2 regions of the Bradyrhizobium sp. AZCC 1610 genome follow, and region 1 is predicted to be linked to the other one. Evidence: predicted binding sites of a transcription regulator. Region 1 holds the regulator's gene; the other holds the start of a gene.
The links. The regulator HrcA, encoded in region 1, represses chaperone genes, less so after heat shock. The targets are predictions, from matches to a motif close to GTTAGCACTCNCNNNNNGNGAGTGCTAAC.
Positions count from the first base shown of each region.

Region 1 (4,370 bases):
CCAGCGCCTGTACGCCGAGCGAGACGCGGTTGACGCCGGCGGTGCGATAGCCGCGAAACCGCGTTGCCTCGACACTGGTGGGATTGGCTTCAAGCGTCACTTCCACGTTGGGCGCGACGCGCCAGTGCTTGCCGATTGCATCGAGGATTGAGCCTACGGTTTGCGGCTGCATCAGCGACGGCGTGCCGCCGCCGAGAAAGATCGACGTGACGGTGCGTCCCGGCGCGCGCGCCGCTGTGGTTTCGATCTCGCGCGCAAACGCACGGGCAAATCTTTCTTCGTCGATCGGCGCGTGGCGGACGTGGCTGTTGAAGTCGCAATACGGGCATTTCGACAGGCAGAACGGCCAGTGCACGTAGACACCGAAGGCGGTTCGCTTCGGGTAGTGGCGTTCGGCGCTAGCCAAGGCAGATCTCCGCCAGTTTGACGAAGGCACGCGCCCGGTGCGACAGGCCGAGGCCGAGCGGCGGCAGGCCGTGTTTCTCGATCGAGGTCATCTCGCCAAACGTCCGCGTGTGCCCGTCGGGCAGGAACGCCGGATCATAGCCGAATCCGGCGGTGCCGCGCGGCGGCCAGACCAGAGTTCCATCGGTGCGGGCCTCGACCTCCTCGATATGGCCGTCCGGCCAGGCAACGCACAGCGCGGACACGAAATGCGCCTTTCGCTTGTCGGGCGTGGTGGCGCCACGTTCCTGCAGCAGGCGCTCGATTCGCGTCATTGCCGCCATGAAATCCTTGCCCTCGCCGGCCCAACGCGCCGAGTAGATGCCGGGGGCGCCGTCCAGCGCATCGACCACGAGGCCGGAATCGTCGGCAAAGGCCGGCAGTTGCGCGGCTTTCGCCGCCGCGATTGCCTTGATTGCGGCATTGGCGCGAAACGTCTCGCCGCCTTCCTCGGGCTCGCCGAGGCCCAGGTCGCCCGCGGAAACGGCCTCGACGCCATGCGGCGCCAGCAATTCCCGCATCTCGGCGAGCTTGCCGGGATTGTGGGTCGCGATCACGAGGGCGCCGGTGATTCGACGGTGCATGTGCGATCAGACTACGCGACGGCCAGCTTCTGCAAGTCCACCAGACGCGCGACACCCTTGCGCGCCAGTTCCATCAGCGCCAGGAACTCGTCCTGCGAGAACGGCGTCTTCTCGGCGGTGCCCTGCACCTCGATGATGCGGCCGTCGCCGGTCATGACGAAATTGGCGTCAGTTTCGGCCTCGGAATCCTCGGCATAATCGAGGTCGAGCACCGGCGTGCCGTTGTAGATGCCGCAGGAGATCGCCGCGACATTGTCGCGCAGCACGTTGGCCTTCAGCATGTTGCGGTTTTTCATCCACGAGATGCAGTCGGCAAGGGCCACCCAGGCGCCCGTGATCGAGGCGGTGCGAGTGCCGCCATCGGCCTGGATCACGTCGCAGTCGACCGTGATCTGGCGCTCGCCGAGCGCTTCGAGGTCGACTGCTGCCCGCAAGGAACGACCGATCAGCCGCTGAATCTCGACCGTGCGGCCGCCCTGCTTGCCGGCGGCGGCCTCGCGGCGGGTGCGCTCCAGCGTGGCGCGCGGCAGCATGCCGTATTCGGCGGTGACCCAGCCGCGGCCCTGGCCCTTCAGCCATGGCGGCAGCCGTTCTTCCAGCGTGGCCGTGACCAGCACATGGGTGTCGCCGAACTTCACCATGCAAGAACCTTCGGCGTATTTGACGACGCCGCGTTCCAGCGACACGGGGCGCAGCTGATCGGGCGCACGGCGGCTTGGCCGCATGGGAAATCCTTTCGAAGATCGAGCGAAAATGCGTTTGCGGTGCTTGTAGGTGGGGGCGTGCGCAGCGGCAAGGGCCTTTGGCCCTGTTTGGAGGAAAGGGACGCTTGTCATTGGCCCGCCGGAGCGACAAATTAGGGGCTGTCCAAGGAGTTAAGCCCGTGGCCCACCACGATCCGATTGGCCTGATCGCGCCGCACGCCGGGCTCGCCCAGCTCAACGAGCGCTCGCGCGACATTTTTCGTCAAATTGTCGAGAGCTATCTCGCCACCGGCGACCCCGTCGGCTCGCGCAACATTTCGCGCCTGATCGCGGTGCCGCTGTCGCCGGCCTCCGTCCGCAACGTGATGTCGGACCTCGAAGCGCTCGGCCTGATCTATGCGCCGCATACCTCGGCAGGGCGGTTGCCGACCGAGCTTGGCCTGCGCTTCTTCGTCGACGCCTTGATGCAGGTCGGCGACCTCACCGAACCGGAACGGGAATCGATCCAGAGCCAGCTCGCATCCGTCGGGCGCGCGCAATCAGTCGAGGCGGCGCTCGGCGAAGCGCTGACGCGGCTGTCCGGCCTGACCCGGGCCGCCGCCGTGGTGCTGACCGCCAAATCGAATTCGCGGCTGAAGCACATCGAATTCGTGCGGCTGGAGCCGGAGCGCGCGCTGGTGGTGCTGGTCGGCGAAGACGGCCAGGTCGAAAACCGCGTGCTGGCGCTGCCGCCCGGCGTGCCCTCGTCGGCGCTGACCGAAGCGACCAACTTCCTCAATTCGCGGATTCGCGGGCGGACGCTTGCGGAAGCGCGCCTTGAGCTCGAAACCGCGCTGACGCAGAGCCGCGCCGAACTCGATCAATTGACGCAGAAGGTGATCGCGGCCGGCATCGCAAGCTGGTCCGGCGGCGACAACGACGACCGGCAATTGATCGTGCGCGGCCATGCCAATTTGCTGGAAGACCTGCACGCGCTGGAGGATCTCGAACGCGTCAAGTCGCTGTTCGACGATCTCGAGACCAAGCGCGGCGTGATCGATCTGTTGGGCCGGGCCGAGCGCGCCGAAGGTGTCAGGATTTTCATCGGATCGGAGAACAAGCTGTTTTCGCTGTCCGGTTCCTCCACCATCATCGCCCCCTATGGCGATGCCGCGGGCCGCATCGTCGGCGTTCTCGGCGTGATCGGGCCGACGCGGCTGAACTATGCAAGGGTGATTCCGACGGTGGATTACGCCGCCCGGATCGTCAGCCGGATGCTGCGTGGCTAATCTGCCCGAATAGGACCTCAATCCCGGACTTTTTTGGTTTGACGCATTTTCTTCACGCGAACCGGTGCCCACTTCGCTCGAAAACGCTATGGAAAGCTTGATTTTCGACCCCCAAAGCACGATATCCCGCTCAGCAAATCCCCATCGAACCAGATACGTTTTTTGAGAAGGCAGCCTTATGACCGATCCGAACCGGCCGAGTGATGATGCGGTGAAACCGGCCCAGACCGGCGAGCCCGTGGTCTCAAAACCCTACATCATGCCCGACGATCCCGAGGAAGGATCGAATGAGGCACTGACCAAGGAACTGGCCGAGACGCGCGACAAGATGCTGCGCACGCTGGCGGAAATGGAGAACCTGCGCCAGCGCACCAGGCGCGAGGTTGCCGATTCCAAGATGTACGGCATCACGGGCTTCGCGCGCGACATTCTCGATATCGCCGACAATCTGCAGCGCGCGCTCGACGCGATTCCGGCCGAGGCCAGGGAGACCGCCGACCCTGGCATCAAGGCCTTCATCGAGGGCGTGGAACTGACCGAGCGCTCGCTGCTCAACACGCTGGAGAAGAACGGCGTCAGGAAGTTCGATCCATCGGGCGAGAAGTTCGATCCCAACTTCCAGCAGGCGATGTACGAAGTGCCCGACCCATCCGTTCCGTCCGGGACGGTGGTTCAGGTCGTGCAGGCCGGCTTCATGATCGGCGAGCGCGTGCTGCGCCCGGCGCTGGTCGCCGTCTCCAAGGGCGGCGCCAAGGCCGCGCCGGCCGCCGACGTCACGAACTGAGCCGGACTCGAAAACGCTCTACGGCTTCTCGTCCGCCTTCGGCCGGTACGTGCCAAAACTCCAGAGATTGCCTTCTGGATCCCGGCAGGCGAAGTCGCGGCTGCCATAATCCGTGTCGTGCAGTTCCATCTCGATCTTTGCGCCTGATGCCTTGACCCTGGCATGCAGCGCGTCGGGATCGTCGACGGCGACGTAGAGCGCGTCGGTGCGGCGGCCGCCGATATCGCCGACGAGTTTGCCGTATTCGTCGTCGCGGGACTGGCCCAGCATCAGAAGCGAGGCGCCGTAGGCAAGTTCGGCATGCTGCACCGTGTCGCCGTTGCGGTAGACGACGCGCTCGGTGAAGCCGACCACGTCCTTCAGCCAGCCGATCATGGCCTCGGTATCCCGGCAGCGCATCGTCGGATAGATGCGCGGCGCTTCGATTTCGCTTTGGTTGGTCACGGAAAACCTCCTTGCTGATGGCTCCCGCGCCAATATGCCCAAGCGCGGCAGCGCCGGCTTGAAGATTTGTTACCGGGCCAGTTCGTCCAGCGGGCGCATCAGGCGGCTGTCGGTCAGGGCCAGCCGTTGGGCCCACGACGTT
Region 1 covers NZ_JAZHRR010000001.1:7,286,858-7,291,227, forward strand. Annotated here, with positions in the region: gene hemW (radical SAM family heme chaperone HemW) at 1-406, opposite strand, end outside; gene rdgB (RdgB/HAM1 family non-canonical purine NTP pyrophosphatase) at 399-1,028, opposite strand; gene rph (ribonuclease PH) at 1,040-1,753, opposite strand; gene hrcA (heat-inducible transcriptional repressor HrcA) at 1,912-3,000, shown strand; gene grpE (nucleotide exchange factor GrpE) at 3,179-3,784, shown strand; gene V1279_RS35705 (VOC family protein) at 3,803-4,183, opposite strand; gene V1279_RS35710 (helix-turn-helix domain-containing protein) at 4,298-4,370, opposite strand, start outside.

Region 2 (4,370 bases), 3.9 Mb from region 1:
ACGCGACCGTGCTGATGATCGCATCGGTGGCGATCGCAGCCGGCGGTGTGAAGAACACTCCGAGAGCAAGAGCTGCCGTGGGCGCAGCAGTAAGGCTTTTTATCCCCATGGCGATTTCCCAACAAGATTTCTGGCGAGGAGCGGACGCAGGGCCAGGATGCCAACAACGGGACCAGGCGCCAGCATCAAGAACAGATACGGCGTTGGAACGAGGCTGGCCGTGAGGTTGAGAAGCTGTATGCTAACGATCGAGATCCCGAATCCGATACAGTTGGCAATGGTCAAGGCCGACCCCACTTGCTCGCGTGGGGCGGAGGACGCGTTCAGCGCTGAGAATTGCGGCGAGTCACCAGCGACGACGATCCCCCAGAACAGCAGGAACCCGATGAATAGCGCTGGCGTTGCGTTGAACAACAGGGGTGATGCGAGACAACAAAGTCCCGACGCAGCGAGTTGTGCAAACGCTACGCGGGCGCTGCCCAGAGATACCGACAAATAGCCGCCGACCACGCAGCCGATCGCCCCTGCGGCGATAACGGCGAATGACAGCAGGGACAAGTTGAGGTCGACTGGCTCTGGGCGGGAGGCGTAGGCAGCAAGCGCCGGCGGCAGGAACGCCCAGAACGCATACAACTCCCACATGTGACCGAAATACCCGAAGGCTGAAGCGCGAAACCGCGCAGATCGAAAAACTGCGAGCATCGCACCTGGATGGAAACGGGATCCAGCAACCAGGAACGGTCCGTCCGGCACAAAGACGTACATGATCACGCCACCAAGGGCGGCAATGAGTGAAACGCTCAAGACGACTATTTCCCAAGGCAAAGTCTGCCCCAGCCCCTTGATGAGGTGCGGGAGGGCCGTGCCGAGCACGGCCGCGCCGACCAGAAAGCCCAAGGCCTTTCCGAGATCGCTCCGATACCATCCGGAAGCGATCTTCATGCCGATCGGGTATATGCCAGCGAGGAAAAACCCAGTCGCGAAGCGGGTCAACAGCAGGGGGATCTCCCCACTCCACAAATAGAGGCCCGCATTGCACGACGCGCCAAGGAGGGAGCAGGCAAGGAAGGTCGCGCGCGGCGAGTATCTGTCGGAAACGGCCAGAACAGCAAACGCAAGCGTGCCTGCGATGAAGCCAAGCTGAACGGCGGCGGTGATGTGGCCCAAGGCCTGGTCCGGCAGCCCCAAGCGGTTCTGCAAGTCGGGAAGCACCGCGTTGCCGGCAAACCAGAGGGAGGTCCCGGCAAGCTGGGACAACACGATGACTGGGAGAATGCGGGCGGGCCGCCTAGTCATGCACAACGTTGCCTGGCTCGTGTCGCAAGGCGTCCACTATCCCGAGATTGCCGGTGGAGCACAAGCCAGCCGAAGAGATCGTGTGGCCTGTCAGCGATGGTGGTCCGTTTGCTGGGGTGTGGCCGACAACCTCCCTTTCCGGCAGGCTGTGATCCTGGGCGGAAGTGGCAAGGAGCGTTGGGTGACGCGGCTGGTCTTCGACAGTTGCTCGAAAAGGCCGCACTCCAGGATATCAGATAGCGAGGCATGCGCATCGATTCCAAATGCCTTGCGCGATAAAGTTCGCAAACCCAGCCGCGACTTCTGTTTTGACCCAAGCAGACGCCGGACAACCCTTCCCCTTTGCAGGCTTAAGCCGATACGCGGGCTTGTGATCTCGCTGAATTGGCCCTCGTGAAGAGAGTAAATTTCCCGAAAGCTTTTTGCGCATGAGCGACAGAGATCACCCCAAAGCTCTGCGCCCCTTCGCGCTAATGTAGCCGGAAGACTCCGTCCACGGCGCGTAGTTCGGCAGGCTTGATCAGTTCGGAGTGCGCGACGGTGACCGCAAACAGCGGGCCTTCGAGCTTCGTTTCCCAGAACGCGAGGAAATCCTTTAGCGCCGGGAAATCCGGAAACATATCGTAGTCCTGCCAGACGTAAGTTTGCAGCAGCCAGCGCCGATCCGGACGGCGATAAACGATTTCCGCTGTTGTCAGTCCGTAGCCTAAGACCTGCTTCCTGAAATCCTTTGAAATCGCATCTTTCTCGACCATGCAAACCTCCAGCCCAACTGAAGAGTGGTGCGTGATTATCAATTCGCCAAAAAAGGGAAACGTTCAATAGGTCATAGCAATCAACGCGCTAGCAGCATGTGACTTCACCTGCTAGCAGTCGCCCCTCCTCCAGAAACTCAAGTCGCAGTCAAACATCGTGGGCCGAAGCCCTTGTGCCCCAGTGTCACAGGCTTATGTGAAGAGCGGCTAGCACTCGCTCATTGCGACTGCCAATCCAGAAATAATCACAAAAGCCATGGAGGATCGCGTGAAGTTCCGTCCGCTCCACGACCGCGTCGTGGTCAAACGCATCGATGCCGAAGACAAAACCGCAGGCGGCATCATCATTCCGGACAGTGCCAAGGAAAAGCCCTCGCAGGGCGAAATCACCGCCGTGGGCCCGGGCGGCCGTGACGAAGCCGGCAAGCTGATCCCGATCGACCTCAAGGTCGGCGACCGCGTGCTGTTCGGCAAATGGTCGGGCACCGAGGTCAAGATCGATGGTGAAGAGCTCCTGATTATGAAGGAGTCCGACATCATGGGCGTTCTCACCGACGTTCCCGCCGCCAAGAAGAAGGCCGCTTAAGCGCTTTAGCCCGTTCCCTCATCCTGAGGAGCCGGCGCAGCCGGCGTCTCGAAGGAAGAGGCCTGCAATCCAAATCTCATCTCTCAGGAATCCGCCCAGTCGCGCGGACCTTGGGATCTGGGAATACGGAGATCATTATGTCAGCCAAGGAAGTCAAATTCGGCGTCGATGCCCGCGACCGCATGCTGCGCGGCGTCGACATCCTTAACAACGCCGTCAAGGTGACGCTCGGTCCGAAGGGCCGCAACGTCGTGCTCGACAAGTCGTTCGGCGCTCCCCGCATTACCAAGGACGGCGTCACCGTCGCCAAGGAAATCGAACTCGACGACAAGTTCGAGAACATGGGCGCGCAGATGGTGCGCGAAGTCGCCTCCAAGTCGGCCGATGCTGCCGGCGACGGCACCACCACCGCAACCGTTCTCGCGGCTGCAATCGTCCGTGAAGGCGCCAAGTCGGTCGCCGCCGGCATGAACCCGATGGATCTGAAGCGCGGTATCGATCTCGCGGTGGAAGCCGTGGTCGCCGACCTCGTCAAGAACTCCAAGAAGGTCACCTCGAACGAGGAAATCGCCCAGGTCGGCACCATCTCCGCCAACGGCGACGCCGAAATCGGCAAGTTCCTCGCCGATGCCATGAAGAAAGTCGGCAACGAGGGCGTCATCACGGTTGAAGAAGCCAAGTCGCTCGAGACCGAACTCGACGTCGTCGAGGGCATGCAGTTCGACCGCGGCTACATCTCGCCCTACTTCGTCACCAACGCCGACAAGATGCGCGTTGAGATGGACGATGCCTACATCCTGATCAACGAGAAGAAGCTCTCCTCGCTGAACGAACTGCTGCCCCTGCTCGAAGCCGTGGTGCAGACCGGCAAGCCGCTGGTCATCGTCGCGGAAGACGTCGAAGGCGAAGCCCTTGCCACCCTCGTCGTCAACCGTCTGCGTGGCGGCCTCAAGGTTGCGGCCGTCAAGGCTCCGGGCTTCGGCGATCGCCGCAAGGCCATGCTGCAGGACATCGCGGTTCTGACCGGTGGTCAGGCGATCTCGGAAGATCTCGGCATCAAGCTCGAGAACGTGACCCTGCAGATGCTCGGCCGCGCCAAGAAGGTGATGATCGACAAGGAAAACACCACCATCGTCAACGGCGCCGGCAAGAAGGCCGACATCGAGGCGCGCGTGCAGCAGATCAAGGCGCAGATCGAGGAAACCACCTCGGACTACGACCGTGAGAAGCTGCAGGAGCGTCTGGCCAAGCTCGCGGGTGGCGTCGCGGTGATCCGCGTCGGCGGCGCGACCGAGGTCGAGGTAAGGGAGCGTAAGGATCGCGTTGATGACGCGATGCATGCGACCCGTGCGGCGGTGGAAGAAGGCATCGTGCCGGGCGGCGGCGTCGCCTTGCTCCGTGCCTCCCTGCATCTCAAGGGGCTGCGCACCAGGAACGACGACCAGAAGACCGGCGTCGAGATCGTGCGCAAGGCGCTATCCGCGCCAGCACGCCAGATCGCGGTCAACGCGGGCGAAGACGGCTCCGTGATCGTCGGCAAGATCCTGGAGAAGGAGCAGTACTCCTACGGCTTCGACTCGCAGACCGGCGAATACGTCAACCTGATCTCCAAGGGCATCATCGACCCGACCAAGGTGGTTCGCGTGGCGATCCAGAACGCGGCTTCCGTTGCGGCGCTACTGATCACCACCGAAGCCATGGTGGCCGAAGTACCGAAGAAGAACGCAGGCGCC
Region 2 covers NZ_JAZHRR010000001.1:3,414,197-3,418,566, forward strand. Annotated here, with positions in the region: gene V1279_RS16935 (MFS transporter) at 100-1,296, opposite strand; gene V1279_RS16940 (usg protein) at 1,767-2,051, opposite strand; gene V1279_RS16945 (co-chaperone GroES) at 2,320-2,637, shown strand; gene groL (chaperonin GroEL) at 2,775-4,370, shown strand, end outside.
Region 2: the regulator HrcA is predicted to act here: its motif matches at 2,258-2,286, upstream of V1279_RS16945 (co-chaperone GroES).